Regions from separate parts of the Mesorhizobium oxytropidicola genome, predicted to be linked through region 2. Evidence: riboswitches for the same ligand, from Rfam matches in the RefSeq annotation. Region 2 holds a riboswitch; each other region holds the start of a gene.
What was found. Region 2 has a riboswitch for cobalamin ahead of bluB (5,6-dimethylbenzimidazole synthase). Riboswitches for the same ligand answer to the same signal wherever they lie in the genome.
Positions count from the first base shown of each region.

Region 1: another riboswitch for cobalamin. It lies ahead of AC0V8S_RS18740 (CbtB domain-containing protein); the one in region 2 lies ahead of bluB (5,6-dimethylbenzimidazole synthase).
Region 3: another riboswitch for cobalamin. It lies ahead of AC0V8S_RS18475 (DUF1636 family protein); the one in region 2 lies ahead of bluB (5,6-dimethylbenzimidazole synthase).

Region 1 covers NZ_CM149692.1:3,750,045-3,760,196, reverse strand. The annotation lists gene cobO (cob(I)yrinic acid a,c-diamide adenosyltransferase) at 1-167, opposite strand, end outside; gene cobU (bifunctional adenosylcobinamide kinase/adenosylcobinamide-phosphate guanylyltransferase) at 169-684, opposite strand; gene AC0V8S_RS18745 (CbtA family protein) at 677-1,480, opposite strand; gene AC0V8S_RS18740 (CbtB domain-containing protein) at 1,496-1,675, opposite strand; cobalamin riboswitch at 1,709-1,906, opposite strand; gene AC0V8S_RS18735 (aromatic ring-hydroxylating oxygenase subunit alpha) at 2,038-3,207, shown strand; gene AC0V8S_RS18730 (MFS transporter) at 3,211-4,404, opposite strand; gene AC0V8S_RS18725 (heparan-alpha-glucosaminide N-acetyltransferase) at 4,614-5,612, shown strand; gene AC0V8S_RS18720 (methyltransferase family protein) at 5,609-6,085, shown strand; gene AC0V8S_RS18715 (MerR family transcriptional regulator) at 6,092-6,478, opposite strand; gene AC0V8S_RS18710 (hypothetical protein) at 6,725-7,531, opposite strand; gene mgtE (magnesium transporter) at 7,720-9,132, opposite strand; gene AC0V8S_RS18700 (LuxR C-terminal-related transcriptional regulator) at 9,557-10,152, shown strand, end outside.
Region 2 covers NZ_CM149692.1:6,026,201-6,036,352, reverse strand. The annotation lists gene AC0V8S_RS30410 (DnaJ C-terminal domain-containing protein) at 1-501, shown strand, start outside; gene fabI (enoyl-ACP reductase FabI) at 607-1,428, shown strand; gene AC0V8S_RS30400 (histidine phosphatase family protein) at 1,481-2,068, shown strand; gene AC0V8S_RS30395 (DUF1344 domain-containing protein) at 2,189-2,449, opposite strand; gene aroC (chorismate synthase) at 2,634-3,743, shown strand; gene ribB (3,4-dihydroxy-2-butanone-4-phosphate synthase) at 3,854-4,954, shown strand; gene AC0V8S_RS30380 (GNAT family N-acetyltransferase) at 4,989-5,531, shown strand; partial or broken gene AC0V8S_RS30375 (MFS transporter) at 5,557-6,779, opposite strand; partial or broken gene AC0V8S_RS30370 (TetR/AcrR family transcriptional regulator) at 6,900-7,509, shown strand; gene AC0V8S_RS30365 (hypothetical protein) at 7,606-8,589, shown strand; partial or broken gene bluB (5,6-dimethylbenzimidazole synthase) at 8,745-9,254, opposite strand; cobalamin riboswitch at 9,375-9,554, opposite strand; gene AC0V8S_RS30355 (histone deacetylase family protein) at 9,676-10,152, shown strand, end outside.
Region 3 covers NZ_CM149692.1:3,702,738-3,712,889, forward strand. The annotation lists gene AC0V8S_RS18465 (cobaltochelatase subunit CobN) at 1-2,176, opposite strand, end outside; gene cobW (cobalamin biosynthesis protein CobW) at 2,195-3,232, opposite strand; gene AC0V8S_RS18475 (DUF1636 family protein) at 3,235-3,663, opposite strand; cobalamin riboswitch at 3,704-3,907, opposite strand; gene AC0V8S_RS18480 (winged helix-turn-helix domain-containing protein) at 3,937-5,136, opposite strand; gene AC0V8S_RS18485 (NADH-quinone oxidoreductase subunit A) at 5,471-5,836, shown strand; partial or broken gene AC0V8S_RS18490 (NuoB/complex I 20 kDa subunit family protein) at 5,827-6,407, shown strand; gene AC0V8S_RS18495 (NADH-quinone oxidoreductase subunit C) at 6,412-7,017, shown strand; partial or broken gene AC0V8S_RS18500 (NADH-quinone oxidoreductase subunit D) at 7,027-8,218, shown strand; gene AC0V8S_RS18505 (NADH-quinone oxidoreductase subunit E) at 8,219-9,511, shown strand; gene nuoF (NADH-quinone oxidoreductase subunit NuoF) at 9,522-10,152, shown strand, end outside.

The sequences.
Region 1 (10,152 bases), 2.3 Mb from region 2:
AGCGCCAGGCCGAAGGCGGCCGTGGTCTTGCCCTTACCCGGGCCGGTGTTGACGATGAGCAGCCCCTTCTCGACCGTTTTGCTGGCCACCTCGGCGTCCTGCACCGCCTTGCGCTTGGCCATCTTGGTGCGATGGCGTTCCTCGTCCTTATCGTCGATGTCGGTCATGTCATTTCACCTTGAGCGGCAGCCCCGCCACCATCAGCAGCACCGTATCGGCGATCGCCGCGACCTGCTGGTTGAGCCTTCCGGCATCATCGCGAAAACGGCGCGCCAAGGCATTGTCCGGCACGATGCCTTGCCCGACTTCGTTGGACACCACGAACCAGGGCCCGCGTGGCCGCGACAGCACATCCGCCAGCCGCTGGCATTCGGCTCCAACGTCGTGATCGGCCAGCATGTGATTGGTCAGCCACAGTGTCAGGCAGTCGACCAGCACCGGCTGGTTGTCGGGCAAGGCCTCGAGCGCGCCGGCGAGATCGAGCGGTGCGTCGATAGTCATCCAGCCCTCGCCGCGCCGCGAGCGGTGCAGCGCGATGCGCTCGCGCATTTCGCTGTCGTAGGCCTCAGCCGTGGCGATATAGGCCCATGGTGACGGCAACGCCGTCGCCAGGGTTTCGGCATGCGCGCTCTTGCCGGAGCGCGCGCCGCCGATGATGAACGTCAGCTTGTTGCGATCAGGCAAAGCTGTCGCGCAGGCTGGTCGCGGTGCCGGTGAAGCGTCCGCGCACCACGCCGACGACGGCGCCGAGCACCAGCCAGAACACCAGGTTGGTCACCGTCACCGCCACCACGAACTGGTGATGCAACCCTTCCGGAATCGCCGTCTCGAAGCTGTCGGGCTGTGGCGCGCCGACGATGTGCGGGGCAACGATCAGCGCCACGGCAAGGATGGCGAGCGGCAGTGACTTGCGGAACGCGATCAGGCCGAGACCAGCCGCGGTTGCCGCCACCGTTGCCCACCACCAGATCTGGCGCGGCAAGAGATCGGCCGCCGGCATGGCCGGCAGTTCCGGCGGTAGGCCGAGACCAGGCGCCAGCGTGAACACGGCAAAGCCGGCCAGGCCCCAGAATACGCCCTGGCGCCAATTGCCGATGCCGCCGGCGAATTCCGAAACCGCGACCAGGATCAGCGCGAAGCCGATGCCGGTGACGATATTGGCAAGCACGCTGAAGGCGAAACGCTCGAAACCGTCTGCCGGCGCCCAACCCTCGTCTTTCGCCGGAGCAGTCACTTCAGCCGGGGCCGGCGCCGCAGTGCTCATGGCATTCCCCGCCGGGGCGGCCGTACTCATGGCAGTGGTATCCGCCGCGGCCGGGGCCGCGGCATGGTCGTGCTTATGGCCGCCGCCGGCCTGTTCGTAGACTTCCGCCTTCAGGATCAGCGGCACAGTGGCATAGGCCTGCATGCAGGCGAGGATGACGCCGGCCACGAGCCCTGCGATCGCCGCGATGAACACGACGTTGCGAAACAGGTTCATGATGTCAGATCCTGGTCAGTGGCAGGGAAACGCCATCGAATGGCGATAGTCGTGAGCCGCATTGTGGACCGCATCGATATGCGAAAAGCCGACAAAGCCCATCACGAAAATGCCGAGAAACGCAGCGAGCGCCAGCTGCATGAAGCGCGACTGCGAGGAGACGGAGGCGCCGAGGGAGACGGAAGCGGTATTCATATCTTGTCCTTTCACCCTCCACCCGAGGGCCTGTCAGTTTTGCCGTCGTCGGCAGGTCTCCTGGCTCGCGGATCAGCGCCCTTCTCCACCTTCCCGAAGACGAATCTTCAGTGGCATATGGAGAGGACTACCGCACACAGTTGCGGGGGCAGCCACGGCATTGGGCAAGAATTTCGCCCGCACCGCATTCCCTCTTGGCTCCAAAACGGAACCGACGACTGCATGACTATAGGGAAAATCACGACACGCGGCAAACCAAATTCCGCCGGCAAACAGCGCGATTGCGCCATGCCGTCGCGAGGCGCGACAATTGACAATTCTCCTGGCCGGGTGTCGGCTGGCATCTTCACTGGAAGCCAGCCATGCAGCCCATTGCCAGCGAGCGCGCCCCCTACAACGGCCTGACCCAGGCCGAACCGACGCTGCCTTCATCGGCCTATTGGGATGAAGCAGCCTATCAGCGGGATCTCGATGCCATCTGGTACAAAAACTGGCTGCTCGTCTGCCGCGAGGCCGATCTCGCCCAGCCGCTTGCCTTCCGCCGATTCCGCATCGGCACGCAGGACATCCTCGTGCTGCGCGACGACACCGGCGCGCTGCGCGCCTTCCACAACACCTGCCGGCATCGTGGCTCGCAGCTGTGCCAGGAGAGCGAGGGCCGGCTGAAGACCAGGCTGATCACGTGCCCCTATCATGCCTGGTCCTATTCGCTGCGCGGCGACCTCGTGCGCGTTCCGTCGAAATCGCTGCCGGACGGCTTCGACAAGGCCGACCATCCGCTCTACCGCGTCGCGCTCTCGGTGTGGCGCGGCTTCGTCTTCATCAATCTGCAGGAATATGCGGCGGGCTCCGCCCAGGCATCCTTCGACCCTGCCTCCGGCAATCTCGGTAACTGGCCGCTGGAAACGCTGGTATCAGGCCATGTGCTGCGCAAGGTGATGCACTGCAACTGGAAGATCTTTTGGGAAAACTTCAACGAGTGCCTGCACTGCCCGGGCGTGCACAAGGACCTGTCGCGGCTGGTGCCGATCTATGGCCGCGGCCTGATGAGCCGGCATGACGATCCCGAATGGACGCGCCACGCCGACAATGACGCGCCGGAATTTTCCGGCGGCCTGCGCGCCGGGGCCGAAACCTGGTCGTGCGATGGCCAGGCGCATGGGCCGGTCTTCTCCGGGCTGACACCAGCCGAACGCACCGCCGGCCAGACCTACGCCACCAGCCTGCCGTCGATGTTCATCGTCGGCCATGTCGACTATGTCAGGACCGTGCGCCTTGTGCCGCTCGGTCCCGAACAGACGGAGCTTGTCGCCGAATGGCTGTTCGCGCCCGAGGCCCTCGCCGTGACCGACATCGACAACATCGTCGCCTTTGGCACGCAGGTGCTGGAAGAGGATGCGGCGATCTGCGAGGTCAATCAGAGAGGCCTGCGTTCGATGCGTCACACAGCCGGCGTGCTGATGCCCGAGGAGTACGACCTGCACCGCTTCCACAACTGGGTGCGCGAGCAGCACGCGGCGCTTTCTGCCTGATCCTCACAGAGACTTTGGCAGATATCGCCACGTGACAAAACCGCAAACCGCCGCCAGCAGGCCGAGCGTGACGAACACCGAGCCCAGTCCGAAGAAGGCCAGCACCACCGAATAGACCAGCGGCGGCGTCAGTTCGGAAAAATCGAGATAGGTGCGGTAGACCGCCGCCATCTGCGCCCGCTCATAGGAGCGCACCGAGCGCATGAAGGCAGTCGAGCCCAGCGCGTCGAGCGCGATGGTGAAGAAGGCGCCGCACAGCAGGAAAGCGCCGGTGAGCAACGGCACGCTCTCGCCGACCGTGCCTGCCGCAAGAAGCATTGCCGACATGGCGAAATAGGCAAATGTCGTGGTGCGCCGGCCGCCAAAGCGCTTGCCCGCCTTGCCCCAGAAGATCGCCATGAACAGCAGCGCGTTGCCGGCCGAAACCAGCAGGCCGCCCGCCAGCTTGCCCTCGCCTGTGATCACCATGAACAGCGGCCCGTAGACGAAGAACGTCGTCCAGAAGCAGGAGCGGCCGAAGGCGATCAGCCAGGCAAGCCTCAATCTGGGCTGCGCGACGAAGCGGCCGATATTGGCGAGCGGATTGGCCGGCCGTGTCTTGCCGGGCCGGATCGACGGGTTGTCGCCAAGCCGATAGGTCCAGAACAGCGGAGCCAGCGCGAAGACCGCCACCGCACCATGCGCGGCATAGATGCCGAAGCGCGTGTAGAGGAAGATGCCGAGCGTCGGCCCGCCGGTCCAGGCGAGCATCGACCACGCCATGCGCAGCGATTCGGCCTGCATGAAGTCGGTCTTGCGGATGTGGTCCATGATGTAGAGGTTGAGCGTGATCGAGAGCGCACTAGCGCCCATCACACGGCACAGCATGCCGGCCAGTTGCCCGGCCAGCGTGTGGGTAACGAAGAACAGCGAGCCTATTGCAAGGAGGCAGGCGCCTGCCGTGTAGACCCAGCGCCGGGCAAAGCGGCGGATCAGCATCGGCATGAACAAGGTCACGGACAGGCCGAGCAGCGCCACGATGGTGTAGAGGATCGAGACGATCTGCTCATTGTGCAGAATCTCGTAGGCCTGGATCGGGATGACACTCGACACCGTGGCGCGGGCGAAGGATTCGACCGCGTAGAGCGAGGCGAAGGTGCGCGCATCCGCGGCCTTGAGGGCCGGAAGCCAGATCGGATGGCGGACATGGGTGGACATTGCTTCCCCAAAGCAGAATCACCGGCCAAATCTGCCGTGGTCGTTCCCGGACGATTAAGAGGAAACCGACGTGTAACCGGCGAAAAGCGAAACCGGTCAAAGGCTTCCCGGCTCTGGCCTAAAGCGGCGCTTGATCCGATGCCCCGGCCTTCTTCTGTCCCGTCCAACCGTGATAGTCCTCAGGCGGGGCTGAATCAGATCGCGAGACCATGACCATCCATACGCCGACCGCACCCGTTCCGGAGCCATCAAAGCGCATCGTCGCCATCGACATTGTGCGCGGCATCGCGCTGCTGGCCATGGCGAGCTACCATTTCACCTGGGATCTGGAATTCTTCGGCTACACCGATCCAGGCCTCACCGCTTTTGGCTGGTGGAAGATCTACGCACGCTGCATCGCCTCGACTTTCCTGTTCCTGGTCGGCGTCAGCCTGTACCTGGCTCACGGCCAGCAAATCCGCTGGAACGGTTTTTGGAAGCGCTTTGCAATGGTTGCCGGTGCCGCGGTCGCCATTTCGGTGGTCACCCGCATCGCGACGCCGGACGGATTCATCTTCTTCGGCATCCTGCACGAGATCGCGCTCGCCAGCCTGCTCGGCCTCGCCTTCCTGTGGCTGCCGGCCCTGCTGACGCTTGTCGTTGCCGCGCTCGTGATCGCTGCGCCCGTCTATCTGCGCTTCGAGGCCCTGGACCATCCCTGGCTATGGTGGATCGGCCTATCGGCGACCAATCCACGATCCAACGACTATGTGCCGCTGTTTCCATGGTTCGGCGCGGTGCTTATCGGCATCGGCGTGGCGAAACTCACTTCCGCCTCCGGCCTGCGAGCGCGTCTGGCGAGCCTTGCGCCCGGCCGCTGGGCCAATCCGCTGCTCTTCATCGGCCGCCACAGCCTCGCCTTCTACGTGATCCACCAGCCGTTGCTGATCGGCTGCGTCTGGCTGTTTTCGCAAGTCATGCCCGCCCAGGTCGAAACCCCGCAAGTCAATTTCCTGAAAACCTGCCAGCGCTCATGCGAGCAGACGCGCAACGCAACCTTCTGCACCAGCTATTGCAGTTGCATGCTGACGACGATCGAGGGCGAGGCCACGCTTGATCGGCTTGAGAACAACGACCAGAGTGCGGAATTCCGGGCGCATCTGGGCGATCTGGCCGCCAGCTGCACGGCCCAGACCGAGGACAAGATGGACGAGGGAGGAACGCAATGACCGAACCCCAGCCGAAGCCCGGGGTGATACCGTGGCCGCCGGTGATCTATATCACCGCCATCGCCATCAGCGTCGCCCTCGGTCTTTTCTATCCCCTGCCCTGGATCGGCGACCTTCTCGGCGACCTCCTGTTCGCCGCCGGCTGGGTGGCACTGTTCGGCGTCGCGGCACTCTGGTTCACTGCCATCCGTACCATGATCAGGGCCAGGACAACGCTTAACCCCAACGCAGTGCCGGATCACCTCATCACCACAGGTCCTTTCGGCATCACCCGCAACCCGATGTATCTCGCCAACACGCTGCTGTTGATCGGCGTCGCCTTTGTCTCGGGGATCGTCTGGTTCCTGCCGCTGGCGTTCATCGCCGCCTTCATCACGCAGAAGGTCGCGATCGAGGGCGAGGAAAAGGTGCTGGCGGCGAAGTTCGGCAAGAAATACCGCGACTACGCCAAACGCGTGCGGCGCTGGATTTGAACAGCGTTACGTGTTGACGCCAAGCTCCACCAGCCGCTCCACGCAGGATTCCTCAGCCTGGTCGAGCTCGGCCAGCGTCTCCTCGAGGTCGCGACGTTTCTGGCGCAGGTCCTCGCGCTTTTCCTCGATGCGCTTGATCATCAGCTTGAGCTGGCCAACCTCGCCGGGCGGCTCCTTGTACATCTGGATGATTTCGCGGATTTCGTTGATCGAGAAGCCGAGCCTTTTGCCGCGCATGATCTGCCGGATGAGATGGCGGTCGGACGGACGAAACAGCCGCGTGCGGCCGCGCCGCACCGGTTGCACCAGCCCCTCATCCTCATAGAAGCGCAGCGTCCGCGTCGACACGTCGAATTCGCGGGTCAGTTCGGTGATCGAATAATATTCCCGCATTGTCGCTCCATGCCGGAAGCCTGGGCAACGCCACGCGGCGTCGCCTTCTGTCCCGAACCAAACCCTTGCCCGCCGGAATCGACATGGCCCCCGTGCAAGCCTCGCACGGCATTTACGTAAAAGTCAATTGAGCGGGGCCCACACCCCAGGGCAATCGCATCGGCTTAACGTGCGTGAGGCTAAGTCGGAAACATCCGCCTGGAGGGTGGACTCACTGGTCCTGCCGCCGCGGCATGTGAGAAGACATTATTGTGGGACTTCATAGAGGATTTTCGCAACGCCGTGCTCCAGTGGCCGCAGGTCAAACCGCACGGTATAATCCTCTTGCCAGCCGGTGTCGGCCTTGCAACTGTCAACCATACTTGCCGCCTCGGCTTTGGTCGGAACGACCAGGAACGTCTTCAAATCCAGGATTTCGGCAACGTCTGCGATTTCGGAAGTCGGAAAGCCGGCGTCCGCCATCATCTTCAGCACAGTGATGTTCTCGGCGATCCCGTTTGTCCAAGATAGGGCAAACATCGCGGGTGCGATCGCCTGAAAGCATCGCTCCGTCCTTATGCGCATCGGCTCTTTTTCGCGAACAAGTGCTTTGATCTGGTCCAGTTGATCTAGCGTCCGCGGTTTTAACGGAAACGTATACGCCGTAAGAGCCAGTCCGTTTGACGCGTCCGTGAACACGGTCCGGGCAAAGTCGGTCCAAGGCCGTGGCGTTCCCGCGCTGGGGCATGTCTGGCCGGCTTTTAGAGTATCGCCACCGGCGAGGCGCGCGTCGATCGCCTCGATCGTCGCGCGATCGAAGCCGCTGCGCAGCGCCTCGGAAACAAACGTCTGACGTTCGCGCGCCCAGTTCGCATCGTTGGTCGTGGAAGCCTTGGCGCAGGCGAGTTCCTGCTGGCGCAGCAACACCATGTAGTCCGCATTGAACAGTGCGACCGACTTAAGCCCTTGCAAAATATCAGCTTGTGAATAGGCGGAATCCGCCGCCGCCGGGCAGACAGCGAACATCCCGAAGATCAGTGCAGTCATAAGTCGGAAGGATACCGCACGCATCATCGCGCCTCCTTGTTGCCAATCGACACGCAGATCATTCAATTCAAATACGGTGGGTGCATTTATCCGGCATTTCACGGACCGCCGGCCACACCGTCCATCTTGGGCAGTATTTTGGCGGAGGCAGAAGCATATATCGTCCGCCTGCCCGGCGGACCACAAGTTTCCGTGCCCCAGAGAGGCCTATGCCTTCACGCGACGCCGAACCACCAGGTTGCCAGGCCGAGGAAGGCGAAGAAGCCGACGACGTCGGTGACCGTGGTGACGAAGACGGCAGAAGCCACCGCCGGGTCGATCTTGAAGCGGTCGAGCAGCAGCGGGATCAGGATGCCGGCCAAGGCGGCGACAAACATGTTGATGATCATCGCCGCCGCGATGATGCCGCCCAGATTGGGATCGCGGAACCAGGCCGCCGCGACAATGCCGATCAGGATGGCGAAGACGACGCCGTTGATGAAGCCGACGCCCATCTCGCGACGGATGATGCGGCCGGCATTGTAGATGTCGATATCCTTGGTCGCTAGCGCCCGCACGGTCACGGTCATGGTCTGCGAACCGGCATTGCCGCCCATGCCGGCGACGATCGGCATCAGCACCGCAAGCGCCACGATGTGCTCGATCGTGCGGTCGAACAGGCTGATCACCGACGCCGCCAGGAATGCCGTCAAGAGATTGATCAGCAGCCAGGGAACGCGCGAGCGCGAGGTCGAAAAAATGCTGTCGGAAAGCTCTTCGTCGCCGACGCCGCCCATGCGCAGCAGATCTTCCTCGGCCTCCTGCTGGATGACGTCGACGACATCGTCGATGGTCAGCACGCCGACCAGGTGCTCGTTCTCGTCGACGACGGCGGCCGACAAGAGGTCGTACTGTTCGAATTCGCGCGCCGCTTCTTCCTGGTCCATCGTCGCCGGAATGGCGTGCCGCGTCTCGTGCATGATCTCTCCGACCTTGACCGTGCGCTTGGTGCGCAGGATCTGGTCGAGATCGATGGCGCCGAGCAGTTTGAAGGTCGGGTCGATGACGAAGATCTGGCTGAAACGCTCAGGCAGGTTCTTGTCCTCGCGCATATAGTCGATGGTCTGGCCGATGGTCCAGAACGGCGGCACCGCGACGAACTCGGTCTGCATGCGCCGCCCGGCGGTCTCTTCCGGATAGTCGAGCGAGCGGCGCAGCCTGATCCGTTCTGTGAACGGCAGTTGCGACAGGATCTCGTCCTGGTCTTCCTTTTCGAGGTCTTCGAGAATGTAGACCGCATCGTCGGAATCGAGTGCCTGCACCGCCTGCGCGATCTGCGCATTGGGCAGATTGTCGACGATCTCCATGCGGATCGCCTCGTCGACCTCGGTCAGCGCGGAAAAGTCGAAATCGGCGCCCAGCAGCTCGACCAGGGCCCGCCGCTGTTCGGGATGCAGCGCCTCGATCAGATCGCCGAGTTCCGACTGGTGGAGATGGTCGACCTCATGCTTGAGGGCCGACGTATCGCGGTCGGCGATCGCAGCCCCGATCAGGGCAAGGAAGGACGAAAGGACTGCACCGTCCTCGCCATAGATGTCGGCGTGGGCGTCGTCAGCCGCCTTGGCGGAGATCGTCTGCTTGTCCTCCACCAGCGCCTCCCGCCATCCCGGAAAAATTGTGTCTCAGGTCTAGAGCATCGGACCTTAAAGCGGAAATCGGTTTCGCGGAAATCCGATGCATCTCGCATGCAGGCGCGATTCGATTTGAGAACTTATCGCTCTAAGGCACGGAATATCAAACGAAACGCGTGTTCCACGCCACCCCGGCGAGCGTATCGCGGATGCCTGACTGGCAATGCCTCTCCCATCAAAAACCAGCCAATCCCGGCTTCAGACGGCGCGACAGCCGATGTCGCTGGGGAAAGAGCACCCCAGCGCGGTTGGGGCAGAATTGTCATGATACGGGTCCAGGCCTGAAACCTGACCTCGGAGTTGCGGCACCACCAGCCCAGGACAAAAACGGCCCTTGAACAGCAAGCCCGGGAAAACGAGCAAGGCAATTGGCGACCGGCGCATGCGCATTGTCGTCGCCGAGCGCAATCCGTTCGTCATATCGGCGCTGCGCGAAATGCTCGAATGCGACGGCCGCTTCGACTTGTTGAGCACCGTGCAAAGCGGCAAGCAATTCCTCGATCTGGCTATCAAGGGCGGGTTCGACGTCGCCATCATCGGCTGGAAGCTTTCCGACATGGACGGCGCCGATGTGCTGGCCGAGGTTCAGAGCCGCAAGCTCGATGTCCGCATTACCGTCTTTTCCAACGACCACGACATCGGCATCCTGAAGCAATGCGTGCGGCTCGGAGCGCAGGGCTACTGTTTCCAGTTCGACGATCCGGCGATCATCTTCGACACCATCCTGGCGGTCGCGCATGGCCGCATCTGCATCCCCTATATCGACATCAACAAGGTCAACGACACGCCGCTGGCACAGCTCACGGTGCGTGAGCGCGAGCTGCTGGCGGTGCTTTCCGACGGCTGGACAAATCTGCAGATCGCCACGCGGACCGGCATTTCCGAGAATACAGTGAAGTACCACCTCAAGAATCTCTACGACAAGCTCGACGTCCGCAACCGGGCGATGGCCGTCGCGCTCTACGCGCGCGAGAGGCG
Region 2 (10,152 bases):
CAGCCGGCGACCGCAGCCGATCTGAACGTCACGCTCGATGTCACCATCGAGGAAGCGGCGACCGCCGAAAAGGTGACGGCGATGTTCCCGGATGGCCGCAAGGTGGCGGTCAAGCTGCCGGCCTTTGTCGAGGATGGCCAGACCATCCGGTTGAAGGGACAGGGCGAGCAGGGCCCAGGGCAGCCTGGTGACGCGCTGGTCAAGATCCATATACGCCGGCATCCGCGCTACCGCATCGAGGGCCGCGACCTGCATGCCGATCTGCCGGTGTCGCTGGCGGATGCGGTGCTGGGCGCCAAGGTGCCTGTCGAGACGCCGACCGGCAGGCTCGCCGTCAATGTTCCCGCCTGGTCGAGTTCGGACAAGGTTCTGCGGCTCAAGGGCAGAGGCCTGCCGGAAAAGGCTGGCGGCCATGGCGACCTCTATGCCCATGTCCGCATCATGCTGCCGGAAGGCGGCGACAGCGCGCTCGAAGCGTTGCTGCGTGGCCAAAAAGGCTGATCCAGCGCCTTTGTCCCCCGAACTGTCCGGTTTGAGCGCTTGAAGGGGCTCTGTGCCTGTGCGATAGGCACTCCACAAAGCAGAAACCTTGCGGAGAGCGCTCACATGGCGGGTGGACAGGGCCTGATGGCCGGCAAGCGCGGCCTGATTCTTGGCGTCGCGAACAACAGGTCGATTGCCTACGGCATCGCCAAGGCATGCGTCGATCATGGCGCCGAGATTGCGCTGACCTATCAGGGCGAGGCGTTCAAGAAGCGCGTCGAGCCGCTGGCGGCGGAACTGGGCGCCTTTGTCGCCGGCCATTGCGACGTCACCGATCCGGCGAGCCTCGACGAGGTTTTCGCCAATGTCGCCAAGCATTGGGGCGGCAAGCTCGACTTCCTCGTCCATGCCATCGCCTTCTCGGACAAGGACGAGCTGACCGGCCGCTATGTCGAGACGACGCGCGACAATTTCCTGCGCACCATGGACATTTCGGTCTATTCCTTCACCACCATTGCCAAGCGCGCCGAGGCGCTGATGACCGATGGCGGTTCGCTGCTGACGCTGACCTACTACGGCGCCGAGAAGGTGATGCCGCACTACAACGTCATGGGCGTCGCCAAGGCAGCGCTCGAGGCCAGCGTGCGTTACCTCGCCGTCGACCTCGGCGCCAAGAAGATCCGCGTCAATGCGATCTCCGCCGGCCCGATCAAGACGCTCGCAGCCTCCGGCATTGGCGATTTCCGCTACATCCTGAAGTGGAACGAATACAATTCGCCGCTGAAGCAGACGGTCACACAGGAAGAGGTCGGCGATTCCGGCGTCTATTTCCTGTCCGACCTGTCGCGTGGCGTCACCGGCGAAGTGCATCATGTCGATTCCGGCTATCACGTCGTCGGCATGAAGGCGGTCGACGCGCCCGATATTTCGACGGTCAAGGATTAATTCCCTCCGCCTATCCTCAGCCCAGGCCCAGGCCCGACCTCCGGAAGACCTGATGTATCCGCTGGTTTATATCGTGCGCCACGGCCAGACCGCGTGGAACGCCGAGGCCCGGCTTCAGGGGCAGGCCGACACCGATCTCAATGCTCTTGGCCGTGATCAGGCGAGCGAAAACGGGCATCGGCTGGCCGAGCTTGTCGGCGATCCCGAGGATTTCGATTTCGTCGCCAGCCCGATGCGGCGGACGCGCGAAACGATGGAACGCATCCGCGCCGCAATGAAGCTCGATCCGCTCGCCTATCGAACCGATCCCAGACTGATTGAAGTCAATTTCGGTGACTGGCAGAGCTTTACCTTTGCCGAGTTGGAGACGCAGTCTCCCGGAGCAAAGCGGTCACGCGCACGGGACAAATGGAACTTCCAGCCGCCCGGAGACGGTGCGGAGAGCTACCAGATGCTGCTCGAACGGGTGAAACCCTACTTCGACGGGATCGACCGCAGGACGGTCTGTGTGACACATGGCGGCGTCATGCGCACCCTGTTTCGCTTCGTGCTCGATATGGCCGAGGACGAGGCCGCAAACCTGGAGATACCGCAGGATCGCGTGCTCAAACTTGAAGGCAAGAGCCTGGAGTGGCTGTAGGCCGCCTGCAATGGCCCAGGAAATGACACGGCAGTTTGCGGCCGTAATCGCGTAAGAGACGGCTGGGCCGGCTCGGCGGAATGTCGAACCGACGGCACGTATCCAATTGGGTCGGAAGCTTTAGTTCGTGTCGCCGTCCGGCAACTGCATGTCAGTGATCACGTTCTCGCCATTGGTCACATCAAAAGCGATGACGATGTCCATGCCTGGCTTGAGCGCGTCGAGATCGGTTTCGGCGTTCAGCTTGTAGGATTTGCCGTCGTCCAGCGTCAGGGTCAGCGCGTCCTTGTCGATCTTCTTGATCAGGCCTTCGGTCTGGCCGGCGAAAGCGGCGGTGGAAAGCAACAGGGTGGCGGCAACAGCGCCAATCAGGGTACGCATATTCGTCCTCTTTGGTCATTGCGCCGGCTCTGTGGCGGCGGATCCTCAACGGCGGATGGAAGAAAGCAGAAACCAGCCGAATGTGTCAAAACTTAAACGGCAGGGATGACAGTTTGACCACCGCAAAAAACGCCAATAGAAGGCAGGCTTCAACCGGCTCCGCTGCCGGGCAGGGCACTTTTCCATGTCTCACAACACGTTCGGCCACCTTTTCCGCGTCACCACCTGGGGCGAAAGCCATGGCGCAGCGCTTGGCTGCGTGGTCGACGGCTGCCCGCCCGGCATCCGCTTCACGCGTGACGAGATCCAGGCCGAACTCGACAAGCGCCGGCCGGGCCAGTCGCGTTTCGTCACGCAGCGCCGCGAGCCGGACGAAGTGAAGGTGCTGTCGGGCTTCGTGCTTGACGAGGACGGTGAGACGATGATCACCACCGGCACGCCGGTCTCGATGCTGATCGAGAATGTCGACCAGCGTTCGAAGGACTATGGCGAGATCGCCCGCCAGTACCGGCCAGGCCATGCCGACTACACCTATGACGTCAAATACGGCATACGCGACTATCGTGGCGGCGGCCGCTCCTCGGCTCGCGAGACCGCGGCCAGGGTCGCCGCGGGCGCGCTTGCCCGCAAGGTGGTGCCGGGCATGGTGGTGCGCGGCGCGCTGGTGTCGATGGGCGAAAAGTCGATCGACCGCGCCAACTGGAACTGGAATTTCATAGGCGACGCAGAAAACCCGTTCTTCACCCCCGATCCCGCTTCGGTTCCCGTCTTCACCCAGTATCTCGACGGCATCCGCAAGGCCGGTTCTTCGGTCGGCGCGGTGATCGAGATCGTCGCCGACGGTGTTCCGCCGGGGCTTGGCGCGCCGATCTACGCCAAGCTCGACCAGGACATTGCGTCGGGCTTGATGTCGATCAACGCCGTCAAGGGCGTCGAGATCGGCAACGGCTTCGAGGCCGCGCGCATCACCGGCGAACAGAATGCCGACGAGATGCGCATGGGCAATGACGGCAAGCCGGTGTTCCTGTCCAACAATGCCGGTGGTATCCTCGGCGGCATCTCGACCGGCCAGGCGATCATCGCCCGCTTCGCCGTCAAGCCGACCTCGTCGATCCTGACGCCGCGAAAGTCGATCGACAAGGATGGCCACGATGTCGAGGTGATGACGAAGGGCCGGCACGACCCCTGCGTCGGCATCCGCGCCGTGCCGATCGGCGAGGCGATGGTTGCCTGCGCCATCGCCGATCATTATCTGCGCCATAGGGGACAGACGGGGAAGGGAATAGGGCAGTAGGGCAGTAGGGCAGTATGTTACGCCCTGCGCTCAGACAGCCAATTTTTTGCTTTCCCCTACTGCCTTACTGCCCTATTCCCCTACTGCCCTGCGAGCGAAGCGAGCCGCCCATGCCTTACGACCAGAAGAAGATTGTCGAAGCCATCCGCGCTTTCGAACGCGGCGAGATCGTCGTCGTCATGGACGATGACGGGCGCGAGAATGAGGGCGACCTGATCGTCGCCGCCGTCCACTGCACGCCGGAAAAGATGGCCTTCATCATCCGCAACACCTCGGGCATCGTCTGCACGCCGATGCCGCGCGAAGAAGCCAAGCGGCTCAACCTGCAGCCGATGGTCGCCGACAATGATTCCGCCCACACCACCGCCTTCACCGTCAGCGTCGATTTCAAGCATGGCACGACGACAGGCATTTCGGCCGACGACCGCACGCTGACCGTGCGCAACCTCGCCAACGGCAATGTCGGTGCCTCCGATTTCGTCCGCCCAGGCCATATCTTCCCGCTGATCGCGCGCGAAGGCGGCGTGCTGATGCGTTCGGGCCATACCGAAGCGGCGGTCGACCTTTGCAAGCTCGCCGGCCTGCCGCCGATCGGCGTCATTTCCGAGCTTGTCAACGACGACGGCACCGTCAAGCGGGGCCCGCAAGTGCAGGCTTTCGCCGAAGAGCATGGCCTGAAGCAGGTTTCGGTCGCCGACCTCATCGCCTACCGCCAGCGCAAGGAGACGCTGGTCGAGCGCGTCGCCTGCTCCGATATCGACACGCTTGGCGGCAAGGCGCAGGTCTTCACCTACACGCTGCCGTGGGACACGATGCATCACGTCGCCGTCGTCTTCGGCGACATCCGCGACGGTGAGGAGGTGCCGGTGCGGCTGCATTCCGAGGATGTGGTGACCGACGTCTTCGGCACCAGCCATCGGCTGGACGGCATCATGAAGGCGATGGGCGAGCGCAAGCGCGGCGTCATCGTCTATCTCAGAGAAGGCTCGGTCGGTGTCGCGCATCAGGAGCGCAAGCGCCCGCTGAGCGGCGACCGCGAGGATCATGAAGAGGCCCGCCGGCGTGAGAATGAATGGCGCGAAATCGGCCTCGGCGCGCAGATCCTGAAGGATCTCGGCATTTCCTCGATCAACCTGATCGCCTCGCGCGAGCGCCATTATGTCGGCCTTGAAGGGTTCGGCATCCACATCGCCAAGACCGAGATCCTCTGAAGGGGTGACTGGTTCTTTGCCGGGAGATGACGGCATGAACGCGTCATTGCCTCTGAGCCAGCAAAGGGGACGGCTTTTGCTGCGCCGGCCGGTGGAGGCCGATCTGGATTTCCTGGTCGACCTCTTCTCGCGTCATGAACTTGTCGCCCATCGACCCGATCCTGTTGCGGACACGCCTCAGCAGAGCGCCGCGCGACTGGCCCGCGACATCGGCCATTGGGACAAGCATGGCTTCGGCCGCTGGGCGGTCGAGGCCGATGGAAAGCCGGTCGGCTTCGGCGGCGTCACCGTATCGGCGGATTTCGACGGCCTGAACCTGTCCTACCATCTCCATCCGGAGAGCTGGGGACATGGCTATGCCACGGAACTGGTCAGGGCGGCGCTGCGTGCAGCGTTCGGTCCTCTGCATGCCGACCGGGTTGTTGGCCTCGCCCGTCCTGCCAACCCCGCATCACGTCGGGTGTTGGAGAAATGCGGCTTCGCCTTCGAGCGGGAGGTGATGTTGCACGACGCGCCAACAATGCTTTTTGCGCTGGCACGACCGCACTGGATGCGGATTTCCGATCCTGCCGCATAGGGCGGCACGCCCGGCCCCGAGCGCGCTATTCCGCGGGAACGGCAGCCGCCTCGCAGCCGTCCAGGTCGCATTTATGGGTAACCAGGATGCGCTGGCCGAGCAGCACGGTGGCGAGCGCAATCGTGCCTGATGCCACAGAAACCCAGAACCCGTTCTGGGCGCCGAACGTATCCACCACCGCGCCGGCGGCGAAGAGCCCAGCGCCATGCCAATGCCGATCCCGGCGGTGACCCAGGTGATGCCCTCGGTCAGCATCGCTTCCGGCACATGCCGTTCGATCAGGCCGAAGGCCGTGATGAAGGTCGGCGAGATCGCCACGCCGCTGATGAAGACGGTCAGCGCCAGAAGCGGCACGCTGCTGGCGGTGAGCGGCAGCAGCGTGCCGAGCGCGACCAGGGCGACCGCGATGGCCAACTGGCGCTGCAGCGGCGCTTTCAGGTTGAGCGCGCCGACAATGATGCCGAGCACGAAGGACCCCAGCGCGTAGACGCCGATGACGAGGCTGGCGGCGCCGGGCTGGCCGAGTTCCTTGGTGATCGCCACGGTGCTCACTTCTGTCGTCGCAAAGGTCGCGCCGATGAAGATCAGGGCGAAGGTGATGATCTGCACCGGCCGGAGGCGGATCGCCGAACCGCCCGAGCCATGGCCCGCCGGGCGCACTTGCGGCTCGGTCGATCGCTGCAGGATGAACGCCGTCGAGCCCAAGGCCAGGAACAGCGTGCTCGCCAGCATGCCCGCTTCGGGAAACAGGGCGGCACTCAGGCCCACCGACAGCGATGCTCCGGCGATGTAGACCAGTTCGTCCGCCGCCGATTCGAAGGCGAATGAGGTGTTCATCTCCGGTCGGCCCCGGAAGAGCTCGGTCCAGCGCGCGCGCACCATGGCCGGCATGCTGGGCATGGCCGCCGCCAGCAGCGCCGACACGAACAATGTCCAAGTCGGCCAGTCCTGATTGGCCGCGGCAATCAGCGTGATGAACGCGAGCACGGAGATGATTGTCGTGGGCACGACAACCCGCGTCTGGCCCAGGCGGTCGACCAGCCTTGATATTTGCGGCGCCAGGAAAGCGTTGGCCAACGCGAATGTCGCCGAGACAGCGCCCGCCAGCCAGTATTCGCCGCGCGTCTGCGACAGCATCGCCACGATGCCGATCGGAGCCATGGCGATCGGCAGGCGCGCCATGAAGCCGGCGGCTGCAAAGCCCTTGGCTCCAGGGGCGCGGAAGATTTCCGAATAGGGGTTTTGCATGGCAGTTCCTCGACAAAGGGCGATCTGACAATTACATACGAAGCGTATGAGAAATAGATAGATCATACGTGGCGTATGTCAATTGGCATACGAGACGTATGTGGATAGGGCCAGACGGAAATGCACAGACCCCGCAAGGAAATGATTGCCGAGACGCGCGCCAAGCTGATCGCCGCGGCCCGCCAGGCCTTTGGCACGATTGGTTATGCTGAAGCGTCGATGGATGATTTCACCGCATCCGCCGGACTGACACGCGGCGCGCTCTATCACCACTTCGGCGACAAGAAGGGGCTGCTGGAGGCGGTTATCGCTGAAAATCGACGCGGAAATGGCGGCCCGGGTGAATGAGGTTGCGTCGAGAGCGCCGACCCGCTGGCAACACTTCGTCGACGAATGCACGACCTATATCGAAATGGCGCTAGAGCCAGAAATCCAGCGTATCATGTTCCGGGATGGTCCGGCCGTGCTGGGCGATCCGGCACAATGGCCGAATGCCAGCGCCTGCGTTGGCTCAATGACCGGTCATCTGACCGCGCTGCAGGGGGAAGGGGTGGTCGTCCCGGGCGTCGACCCCGAGACCGCGGCACGGCTGATCAACGGGGCGAGCAGCCAGGCAGCGCAGCGGATCGCCAATTCGAACGACCCCGAAGCGACGTCGAGAAAAGTGGTGGCGGCGTTCAAGCAACTGCTGGAAGGTCTGCTCAGAAAACCAGCTTCGCAACAGAACTGAAATCCCTGTCGGGCGCTCCGCTGGCCACTGCTTACGATTGACAATCTTCGGGGTGAGCGCATCCTCAGCAGCCATCTCTGAGGGGAGATTCGGAGCATGTGGGATTTCGATATCGGCAGGTCGGTGTCCATCATGATGCGGACCTGGCCTTTCATTGTCTTTCGCATGATCATCTATTTCGGCATCACGCTGGCCTATATCGTGGCGACCGGCGCCGGCGCCTCCGTCGGCTATGGCGTCGGCCATATCTCCACCGATCCCGATGGACCGATGTCCTTCGCCCTGTGGGGCGGGGTGGTCGGCTTCGGCATCGTCTCGATCGCCGTCTACTGGATCCGCGAATACATCCTCTACGTCGTCAAGGCCGGCCACATTGCCGTCATGGTCCATCTGATCGATGGCCGGGATGTTCCCGACGGCCAGAACCAGATCGCCTATGCCAGGCAGGTCGTGACGGAGCGTTTCGCCGAGGCCAACATCCTTTTCGTCGTCGACCAACTGGTCAAGGGCGCCATCCGCGCCATCACCGGACTGCTCGGCGGCATCGCCGCCTTCCTGCCCATTCCGGGCCTGAGCGGCCTTGTTTCCTTCATCAACACGGTGATCCGCCTGTCGCTCACCTATGTCGACGAGATTATCCTCGGCTACAACATCCGCATCAATTCGTCCTCGCCCTTCGAGACGGCGCGCCAAGGCGTCGTGCTCTACGCCCAGAACGGCAAGACCATGGTCAAGAACGCCGTCTGGCTGGCGGTCATCATGTGGGGCGTGTCGTTCGTCATCTTCCTGCTGATGCTGGCTCCGGCCGCCGCCATTCTGTTCCTGATGCCTGGGCAACTGGCCGGCTGGGCCTTCGTGCTGGCCATCGTCTTCGCCTGGGCCTTCAAGGCAGCGTTCATCGAGCCTTTCGCGATTGCTTGCCTGATGCAGGTCTATTTCAAGACTATCGCCGGCCAGGTGCCTGATCCGGCCTGGGACGCCCGGCTGGCCGAGGCGTCGTCGAAGTTCAGGGAGTTGAAGGACAAGGCACTGGCCTCCTTCGGCGGCTCGCGCTGGGGCACGGCCGGCGCAACGCGCTGATCGGCGGGCGCGCAGGCGACTGTGTTGAGGTGCGCCACAGCTGACTTGAGCGGTGCCTCGCCTTGCCCGCAAAAGGTCTCGCTCATGATCAGTTCGGGCAGCGGCAGCCGCCGGCCCCAGCCATGTGTCTCAAGGTCGGGTTTCGGCGCGAACTCGGAAACCCGGCCGACACAGAGATAGGCGATCGGCGTTACATGCTCGGGAATGGACAGCAGGCTTTTCAGCGCTTGCGGCTCGATGATGCTGACCCAGCCGACGCCGATGCCTTCGGCGCGCGCCGCCAGCCAGAAATTCTGCACCGCGCAGACCGTGCTGTAGAGATCCATTTCCGGATTGTGCCAACGCCCCAGTGGCGAGCCTTGCGATCGCTGGCGGTCGCAGGTGATGCAGACATTGAGGGCGCTTTCGCAGATGCCTTCGAGTTTGAGCTTGCGGTAGAGCGCCTGTCTTTCCGCCTCGATCGCCGGCAGTTCCTGTTCGCGCGCGGCCAGGAACAGGTCGCGCACCTCCGCCCGTCGCGCGACGTCGCGGATGACGATGAAATTCCACGGCTGCATGAAGCCGACCGATGGCGCATGGTGCGCGGCAAGCAGCAGCCGTGCCAGCACCTCGTCGTCGAGCCCTGTGGGCAGGAAATGGCTACGCACGTCGCGCCGCGTGAACATGGCGCGGTAGACGGCATCGCGCGCAACCTGGTCAAATCCGTCGCCCATAGGAGCGGTCATGGTTTCCGGCATCGCGTGTCCCCTTGCGATTGCAATCCATGTCCTCCGCCTGACCATGCGGATGACGATGCCTGCCAGGCCGGTCTTCTGGCTCGGGATCAACCCGCGTCCGGTGCCTTCCCGTCATCGACAGTGGCATTTACCGGCGCGGTCCCCCTCACAGCGTTGGGCACGCCACGGAATTCAACCGTGTTCCCGATTCTCCCGCTTACAGCGGGCACCAGGCAGTGTCTGCGACCTTACGCTGAAGCGCTGGCGGCGCCAATCCCCGCAGCGACGCCAATGGACGCAGGCGCGATTTTCCCCAGCGATCGAGCCGCAATGCATGGCCATCGCAGCGCCGGGGCACTAGATAGGGAGCATGACAACCCGTCTCTACACCCATCCGATCTTCCTCGAACACATCACCCCGCCCGGTCACCCCGAGCGGCCGGACCGCTTGCGCGCCATCGAGCGCGTGCTCGATGACGAGACCTTTGCTGCGCTTGATCGCGTCAAGGCGCCGGAGGGCGATGAAGCGACCATCCTCTACGCGCATCCCGCCGATTTCGTCGCCCGCGTGCGCGCCGCCATTCCCGAAGAGGGCCTTGCCCGTATCGATGCCGACACCACCGCGAGCCCAAAGAGCTGGCAAGCGGTGATCACCGCGATCGGCGCCGCCAACGCTGCCGTCGACGACGTCTTTGCCGGCCGCGCCGACAATGTCTTCGTCGCCGCCCGTCCGCCCGGCCACCATGCCGAGAAGACCACTGCGATGGGCTTCTGCTTCTTCAACACAGCGGCGATTGCCGCCCGCTATGCGCAGAAGAAGCATGGCGCCGAGCGCGTCGCTGTCGTC
Region 3 (10,152 bases), 2.3 Mb from region 2:
GGTCGAGCCCGTCGGCCTGGGCGTATTCGTCAACCAGGCGCTCGAGTTTGTGCTGGTTCTCGTCCAGTCCGGCGCCGGTCAGCGGTGGCGGCAGATGGCCGAGCGTGACGGCGGCGATGCGCCGCTTGGCCTGCGCCGCTTCGCCCGGGTTGGAGACGATGAAGGGATAGATGACAGGTACTGCACCGGTGACGATCTCGGGAAAACAGGTTTGCGACAGCGCAACCGTCTTGCCGGGCAGCCATTCCAGCGTGCCGTGCGCGCCGACATGGATCAGGGCGTGGACGCCGAGCGACTTGCGCAGCCACAGGCCGAAGGCGAGCAGGGCATGGCGCGGCGGCAGGGTCGGGTCGTGGTAGTCGGCGCGGCGGTCGGCCGAGCGGCCGCGATCGGGGGCCAGCGCCACGGTGATGTTGCCGAAGGTCGCGGTGCGGAAGGGGAAGCACTTTTTGCTTGATAGCGAAGGTTTGCGCGAGGCGCCCCCCTCTGTCCTGCCGGACATCTCCCCCACTTGGGGGGAGATTGCGCCCTTATCTCCGCTTTCGCCAATCTCCAAAGATGCGAGAGGGGGCGAAGCGCTGAAGCTGCCAATCTCCCCCCTTGTGGGGGAGATGTCCGGCAGGACAGAGGGGGGCGCCTCGCGCAAACCTGTCTCTTCTTCTGCTTTTCCCCACGCCGCCTCGACGGCGGTCATTGCCTCAACGTGCAACTCCTTCGAGAAGGAGAGATACTCCTCCAGTCCCAGCCCATCATTGCCCCGCTCCAGCAAGTCCAACAACGCTCGCGGCGATTGCGGAATCCCCTCAACCACATAACCCTGTTCGCTGAGGTCATGTAGCATGGCGAGCACACTCGACGGGACATCAAGGCCGACCGCATAGCCAGTCCTGCCCGGCGCACTTGGGTAATCCGGGATCAGGATAGCCAGCCTGCGCTCGGCGCGCGGCGTCTCCTGCAACTTGATGAAGGCGGCCACACGGTCGGCCACCTGCGCCACGCGATCCGGTTCCGGCCGGTTGGCGAAGGCGCGGTGGCCAAGTGCCGGATCGACATCGCTTTCGCCCTTGAAGGAAATGGCGCCAGCGAGGATGCGGCCGTCCAACTCGGGCAGCACGACATGCATGGCAAGGTCGGCGGGCGCCAGGCCGCGCTGGTTGTTTTCCCAGACGTCGCGGCGGGTGGTGGCGACGATGACCTGGAAGACCGGCACGCCGGCGCGGTCGAACAGGGTTTCGACGCCGGGCTCAGCACCGGAGGCGAAGGCGGTCGCGGTGATGATGGCGGCGGGTTTAAGTGCGGCCAGTGCAGTTTCGACGAAGGCGAGGGAGATCGGGTCTTTCAGGCTGGAGACGAAGATGGGGACCGGGAGCATGCCGCGCTGGCGCAGTGTTTCAAAAAGGGCGTCGATCGGTGCGACATCGGCGGCGAGCAGCATCGAGCGGTAGAACAGGATGGGAATGACGGGAGCGGCGTTTCCCTCCCCCTCGAGGGGAGGGTGGCCCGCAGGGCCGGGTGGGGTCGGTACGACCGGGTGTGGCGTTTCTTTTGAGTCGGCGCGTTTCGGAGAGGACCCCACCCCCGGCCTGCGGCCGGACCCTCCCCTCGAGGGGGAGGGGAAGACGCCGCGGCTTGGCTCGTAGTAGCCGGCCTTTGGCACTGCCACCGGCTCCACAACGGCAGTATCCCGTCCAGCCAAACTGGCCAGCCTCTGCACCAGCGCATTCATATTCGCCAGACCGCCCTCGCGGAAATAGCCGAGCAGGCTATCCAATTCCTGGCGCGGCAGCGTCGAGGCTTCGATCAGCCTGAGGTCCTCGTCATGGCTCTCACCTGGCAGCAGCGCGAGCTTTATGCCGCGTTCGCGGGCGATCGTGGCCAGCTGGTCGCAGCCATAGCGCCACCAGTCGTAGCCGCCGAGGATGCGCACCAGGATGATCTTGGCATGGCGGGCGACGCTGTCGATCCAGAGGTCGACGGACATGGGATGGCGCAGGTCGCGCAGAGCGGCCAGCCTCATCGAGGGCAACCGGCCGGCGTTGGCCTTCCACGCGGCCGCCAGGCCGGCGAGGTCGCTGTCGGTGAAGGACAAGGCCACGATATCCGCCGGCGTCTGCCGCAGATCGACCGGCTCGGCGAGATCGTCGAGCGAGGCGGAGGTCGTGGTGAGGATATGCATCGCGGCCCGTGTCTGAAATCAGCCGGCGAGTATACGCTCGATCGCCGGGCGGTTCAGCCCCTTCAGGCCGATCACGACGAGGCGCGAGCGTCGGTCGTCCTCGGCGGTCCAGGCGCGATCGTAGTAGTGGTTGACGCGCGGGCCGACGGCCTGCAGCAGGAGCCGCATCGGCTTGCCGCCGACCTCGACGAAGCCTTTCACGCGCAACACGTTTTCCTGTTCGGCGGCGGTGGCGACGCGCTTTGCCAACTCGTCCGGATTGGCGATCGAGGCAATGTCGACGATGAAGGTGTCGAAGTCGTCATGCTCATGGTCGAAGGCGCCGTCATGATGGGATTTGCGGTTTTCGATGTCGTCCTCGACGGCGAGACCGAGTCCGAGCAGTACGGAAGGATCGACCTTGCCGTGTGCTGTCGGCACGATCTTCACGGCACGGGCGGAATGTTCGCCAATGATGGCGTTGGCGCGGGCCGAGCCGGCGGCATCCATCAGGTCGCTCTTCGACAGGATGATCAAATCGGCGCAAGCGATCTGATCCTCGAACACTTCCTCGACCGGGTCGTCATGGTCGAGGCTGTCATCCTGCGCGCGCTGCGCCTGCAGCGCGTCCATATCGTTGGCGACGCGGCCTTCGGCAAGTGCGGGACCATCGACCACGGCGATGACGCCGTCGACCGTCACGCGGCTCTTCACCGTCGGCCACTGAAAAGCCTGGACCAGTGGCTTGGGCAGAGCGAGGCCTGAGGTTTCGATCAGGATGTGGTCGACTTTCGGCGTCAGCGACAGGATTTGATCGAGCGCCGGCACGAAATCGTCGGCGACGGTGCAGCAGATGCAGCCATTGGCCAGTTCGACGATGTTTTCCTCCGGGCAGGTGTCGATGCCGCAGCCCTTCAAAATCTCGCCGTCGATACCGATGTCGCCGAACTCGTTGACGATGATGGCAATGCGCTTGCCGCCGGCGTTTTCCAGGAGATGGCGGACCAGCGTCGTCTTGCCGGCGCCGAGGAAGCCGGTGACGACGGTGCAGGGGACGCGGGAGACGGAAGCGCTCATGATCAATCCTTCAACAGGTCGAGAGGTGGAATGCGGGCAACGAGGCCGCGCTTGAGGGAATCAGGCCGGCCGCGCCATGGAATGAGGCCGTCCGTCGAGGTGGCGAAGAGCTTTGCGCCGGTGACGAGGTCGGCGCCGCTGGTCGCGGTCAGGTCGCCGAACACATAGCTCCAGCAGCCGTCGCGCAGGATCGCCGCACTGAGGCGGCGCTTGCAATTGCCGAGGCATTCGACCGTGCGCACGCGGATATGGTCGTCAGACGCTGCACGGCGCGTGTCATCAGCCAGCAGTTCGCCGGCGCGGGGATGAGCATCTGAGCCGGTTTCGTCACGGCAGGAAGCGCAGACGATGACGGTGACGCCGGCCAAGGCACCGCCGTCGGCGGACGAATTGTCCGCTGTGCCAGCCGAAAAACTGCTGTTCTGGTCCAAAAAGCCGGGCTCCTTGCCCGGAAACCCGCCGGGCGATCGGATTCTCTTGTCGCAGACGGCAGGTCTCCTGGCTCGCGGGTCATCGCCTTGGGTGCCGCCTTCCCGGGAACATCCCAGTGGCTTTCGGCCTTGGCTCTTCGCTTACAGTTGCGGGGACAGCCGCGGATTTGGGATTTTGTCCCGCACCGCATTCCCTCTTAGCCCCTGCCGTTGCGGGCAAGGGACCATCTGGACCGGATTTAGGCTTTTGTGGGCAGTGGTGTCAACGCGCGGCTACGACATGGCTATGTCGGCCAGCGCCGGGCCCAGACCGCCGGCTGGCGTCACTGCCATGCGTTCGAGCCCAAGCCAGCCCTGCATCTGTTTCAATTCCTCGAACAGTTGCGCGGCGGTTTCTGGCGGTGCGCCAGGCTCGGAGTAGGCGGCATGGACGCGCAGGACACTGGCCGGCCGGTCGGCCTTGAGGTCGACACGCGCCACGATCCGGTCGCCGAGCAGGAAGGGCAGGACGTAATAGCCGTATTGGCGCTTCTCAGCTGGCGTATAGATCTCGATGCGGTAGTGGAAATCGAACAGCCGCTCCGAGCGCGATCGTTCGAACACCACAGGGTCGAACGGCGCCAGCAAGGCGCGCGCCTCGATTTTGCGGGGCAAACGGGCATCCTTATGGAGGTAAGCCGGCTTGTCCCAGCCTTCGACCCGCACCGGCACCAGTTCGCCAGTCTCGACCAGTTCCTCCAAACGCCCCTTCATGTCGGCCGGCGACAGGCGGAAATAGTCGCGCAAATCGCTTGATGTCGCCACGCCATGGGCGCGGGCGGAAATGCGCAGCAATTCGCGATGCGCGTCCTCGGCTGATGGCACCGGCAGGTCGAGGATCGCCGGCGGCAGCACGCGTTCGGGCAAATCATAGAAGCGCTCGAAGCCGCGGCGATGCGCCGTGGTGATGCGCCCGGCCCAGAACAGCCATTCGAAGGCATGCTTGGCATGGCTCCAGCCCCACCAGCCGCCCGAACCTTTCTGGCCTTCCAGCGCCGAGGCGGCGATCGGGCCGCGTTCGGCGACCGCGCGGTAGATCTCTTCTATATAGGCGGCGTGCTCGCGGCCCCATTTGGCCAGGCCCAGATACATCTCGTCGCCTTGCTCGGCGCGCTGCATGCGCCAGCGCATCAGCGGGTAGGTCTCGACCGGCAGGAAGGAAGCCTCGTGCGCCCAGTATTCGAAGACCGTGCGCTTGCGCGTCACGGCGGCATTGTCGAGCAGAGCGAGCGGGTAGGGGCCGAGCCGCGAATAGAGCGGCATATAATGAGCGCGCACCACCGCGCTGACGGAATCGATCTGCAGCAGGCCGGTGCGCGAGAGCACGCGGGCGAAGTGGCGGCGGTCGGGCGTACCGCCAGGGCGAGGGTCGAGAAATCCTTGAGCGGCGAGCGCGATGCGCCGGGCGGTGGCAAGCGAGATCTTTTCCTTCATGCAGCTGTCACTCTAAGGGCGTCCAGGTCGAGGGTCCGATGGGTGATTCCGGCCCATGCTAGCAGGGTTTTGGCGGCAACCCTGTCAGGAGAGAAAAGTGGAGTGAAAAGCGAAGGAAATCAAACAGGAGCGGATCGGACCAGTTTCTCCGGATATGGCGTCCAGGTCCGCGTTTTGAACAAGGTTTGACTTGCTTCGCTGGAAGTGCTGCGCTAACCCTCGCCGCGTTGCAGCATAGGCCCCTTAAAACGGTTCAGCGGTTAATCTGTCACGCTTCCGCATTAAGGTCCGGTGCTGTAATCAAAGTGGATTGGCGCCAACGGAAAGCCGCTGCATGAACGCACTCCTCAGTTCGTACCTGCCCATCGTCCTGTTCATCGGCGTGGCGCTGGTCGTCGGCCTGGCGCTGCTGGCCGCACCGTTCCTGCTGGCCTACCGCAATCCCGATCCGGAAAAGCTTTCCGCCTACGAGTGCGGTTTCAACTCGTTCGACGATGCCCGCATGAAATTCGACATCCGCTTCTACCTGGTGTCGATCCTGTTCATCATCTTCGATCTCGAAGTGGCCTTCCTGTTTCCCTGGGCCGTCTCCTTCTCGAAGATCGGCATGCTCGGCTTCTGGTCGATGATGGTGTTTTTGGCAGTGCTGACCATCGGCTTTGCCTATGAATGGAAAAAAGGAGCGCTGGAATGGGATTGAACGACAGTTCAGGCACCCTCGTCGCGCCGAAGCCGAAGGGTATCATCGATCCCAACACCGGCAGGCCGGTGGGGGAGGACGATCCCTTCTTCCTCGAAATCAACAATGAGCTTGCCGACAAGGGTTTTCTGGTCACCTCGACCGAGGCGCTGATCACTTGGGCGCGCTCGGGCTCGCTGATGTTCATGACCTTCGGTCTGGCGTGCTGCGCCGTCGAGATGATCCACACCTCGATGCCGCGCTACGACTCGGAGCGCTTCGGCGTCGCGCCGCGCGCGTCGCCGCGCCAGTCCGACATCATGATCGTCGCCGGCACGCTGACCAACAAGATGGCGCCGGCGCTGCGCAAGGTCTACGACCAGATGCCGGAGCCGCGCTACGTCATCTCGATGGGCTCCTGCGCCAATGGCGGCGGCTATTACCACTATTCCTATTCGGTGGTGCGCGGCTGCGACCGCGTCGTGCCGGTCGACATCTATGTGCCCGGCTGCCCGCCGAGCGCCGAAGCTTTGCTCTACGGCATTCTTCTCCTGCAGAAGAAATTCGCCGCACCGGCACGATCGAACGGTAAATCCATGGCCGCATCCCTTAGCGAACTGTCGACCTATCTCGGCGAGAAGCTGATCGGCCGCGTCACTGACGCGGCGATCGCCTATGGCGAGCTGACCATTCATGTCGAGACGCGCGATCTGGTCGAGGTGATGACCTTCCTGCGCGACGATGCGCGCTGCCAGTTCATCTCGATCATCGATGTCTGCGGCGCCGATTATCCGTCGCGCGCCAAGCGCTTCGACGTCGTCTATCACCTGTTGTCGCCGAAACAGAATGTGCGCATCCGCGTCAAGGTGCAGGCCGACGAGGAGACGATGGTGCCGTCGATCACCGGCGTCTATCCCGGTGCCGACTGGTTCGAGCGCGAGACCTACGATCTCTATGGCGTGCTGTTCTCCGGCCATCCCGACCTGCGCCGCCTGCTGACCGATTACGGCTTCGAAGGCCATCCGCTGCGCAAGGATTTCCCGCTCACCGGCTTCGTCGAAGTGCGTTACGACGACGAAGCCAAGCGCGTCATCTACGAGCCGGTGGAACTCAAGCAGGAATTCCGCAATTTCGATTTTCTTTCCCCTTGGGAAGGCACGGACTATGTGCTGCCCGGGGACGAAAAAGCCAAGACGAATTGAGGCGCCAGAATGGCTGAAACCTCCGTCCGCAATTTCAACATCAATTTCGGGCCGCAACACCCTGCGGCGCACGGCGTTTTGCGCCTCGTGCTGGAGCTCGACGGCGAAGTCGTCGATCGCGTCGATCCGCATATCGGCCTGCTGCATCGCGGCACCGAAAAGCTGATCGAGGCAAAAACCTATCTGCAGGCGGTGCCTTATCTCGACCGGCTCGACTATTTGCGCGCCGATGAACCAGGAGCACGCCTTCGCGCTTGCCGCCGAGCGCCTGCTCGGCATCGAGGTGCCGAGGCGCGGCCAGCTGATCCGCGTGCTTTATTGCGAAATCGGCCGCATCATGTCGCACATCCTCAATGTGACGACGCAGGCGATGGATGTCGGCGCGCTGACGCCGCCGCTGTGGGGCTTCGTCGAGCGCGAAAAGCTGATGGTGTTTTATGAGCGCGCCTCCGGATCGCGCATGCATGCCGCCTATTTCCGCCCCGGCGGCGTCCACCAGGATCTGCCGCGCCAGCTGGTCGAGGACATCGGCAAGTGGATCGACCCGTTCCTGAAGTCGATCGACGACCTCGATCGTCTGCTGACCGGCAACCGCATCTTCAAGCAGCGCAATGTCGATATCGGCATCGTCTCATTGGCCGATGCCTGGGCCTGGGGCTTTTCCGGCGTCATGGTGCGCGGTTCGGGGGCGCCTTGGGACCTGCGCAAGTCGCAGCCCTATGAATGCTATTCGGAAATGGATTTCGACATCCCGATCGGCAAGAACGGCGACTGCTACGACCGTTACCTCGTGCGCATGGAAGAGATGCGCCAGTCGGCACGGATCATGCGCCAGTGCGTCGATCTCTTGCTCGGCAAGGAAAGCACCGGCCCGGTGTCCAATCTCGATGGTAAGGTGGTGCCGCCGAAGCGCCAGGCAATGAAGCGGTCGATGGAAGCGCTCATCCATCACTTCAAGCTCTACACCGAGGGCTACCGTGTGCCGGCCGGCGAGGTCTATGCGGCCGTCGAGGCGCCGAAGGGCGAATTCGGCGTCTATCTGGTCTCCGACGGCTCGAACAAGCCGTACCGCTGCAAGCTGCGCGCTCCCGGTTTCGCGCATCTGCAAGCCATGGATTTCCTCTGCCGCGGCCATATGCTGGCCGACGTCACCGCCGTTCTCGGCTCCCTCGACATCGTGTTTGGTGAGGTCGATCGCTAAATGTCAGTCCGCCGTCTCGCAGAAGCCAGCGTCCAGCCAGCCTCCTTCGCCTTCAACCGGGCGAATGCGGCCGCGGCTAAGCAATGGATCAAGAAGTACCCGAAAGGCCGCGAGCAGTCGGCGATCATTCCCTTGCTGATGATCGCGCAGGAGCAGGAAGGCTGGGTCACCAAGGCGGCGATCGAGACGATCTCGGACATGCTCGGCATGCCGCGCATCCGCGGGCTCGAAGTCGCGACCTTCTACACGCAATACCAGCTCAATCCGGTCGGCACTCGCGCCCACATCCAGGTCTGCGGCACCACGCCCTGCATGCTGCGCGGTTCGGAAGCGCTGATGGATGTCTGCCGCTCGAAGATCCATCACGACCAATTCCACACCAACGACAAGGGCACCTTGTCTTGGGAAGAGGTCGAGTGTCTCGGCGCCTGCGTCAATGCGCCGATGGTCATGGTGTTCAAGGATACGTTCGAGGACCTGACGCCGGAACGGCTGGCTGAAATCATCGATCTCTATGATGCGGGCAAGGGCGCCTCGGTGGCGCCGGGACCGCAGAATGGCCGCACCGGCTCGGAGCCGGCCTCCGGCCTGACGACGCTGAAGAGCGAAAAGGCGATCCTGAAGTCGACCCGCGACAAGGAAGCCAAGGCGGCGACCAAGGCGGCCAAGGATGCGGCCGCTACTGCTCCGGCCCCGGCTGCTCCTGCAGCGCAAGCACCTGCTGCTGCCGCTCCTGTCGCGCCGTCCAATGCCAGCAAGCCGAAGACCGATGCGCCTGAAACCAGCCCGGCCCTGAAGACGCCCTCGGCCACCAAGGTGGCGCCGGCGGTGGAGACGGCGGCGAGCGTTTCGGCACCGCCGCATTCGGCCGCCAACGCCAATACGGCGGCGCCGGAAGTCGAGCAGGTCTCCAAGCAGCGCAACGGGCCGACGGCAAAGGCCGAACCGGTCACTGCCTTCAAGGCGCCGGAAGCCAAGACGCCGGCGGCAAAGCCGGCGAAACCGTCGCTGGAGGACAAGAACCGCCCGGCCGGTATCGACAGGCCGGCCGCGGTCGACGATCTCAAGCTGATCTCCGGCGTCGGCCCGAAGATCGAGGGCGTCCTGCATACGCTGGGCATCTTCACTTTCGCGCAGGTCGCGTCGTGGAAGAAGGCCGAGCGCGATTGGGTGGACGGGTATCTTTCCTTCCACGGCCGCATCGAGCGCGACGACTGGGTCAAGCAGGCCAAGGCGCTCGCCAAGGGCGGCGTCGCCGAATACATCCGCGTTTTCGGCAAGAAGCCGGTCTGAGAGACGAAAAATGCTTCAGGACAAAGACCGCATCTTCACCAACATCTACGGCCTGTTCGACAAGTCGCTGGCCGGCGCCATGGCACGCGGCGCCTGGGACAACACGCCCGGCATCGTTGCCAAGGGGCGCGAATGGATCGTCAACGAGATGAAGGCGTCTGGCCTGCGCGGCCGTGGCGGCGCCGGCTTCCCGACTGGGCTGAAATGGTCGTTCATGCCCAAGCAGAGCGACGGCCGGCCGAGCTATCTGGTCATCAATGCCGACGAATCCGAGCCCGGCACCTGCAAGGACCGCGACATCCTGCGCAACGACCCGCACACGCTGGTCGAAGGCGCGTTGCTCGCTGGCTTTGCCATGGGCGCGATTGCCGCCTACATCTATGTGCGCGGCGAGTTCATCAGGGAGCGCGAGGCGCTGCAGCGCGCCATCGAGGAGGCCTATGAGGCCAAGCTGATCGGCAAGGGCAACACTTCAGGCTACGATTTCGACGTCTACATGCATCACGGCGCCGGCGCCTATATCTGCGGCGAAGAGACCGCACTGCTGGAAAGCCTCGAAGGCAAGAAGGGTCAGCCCAGGCTGAAGCCGCCATTCCCGGCCAATGTCGGCTTGTACGGTTGTCCGACAACCGTGAACAACG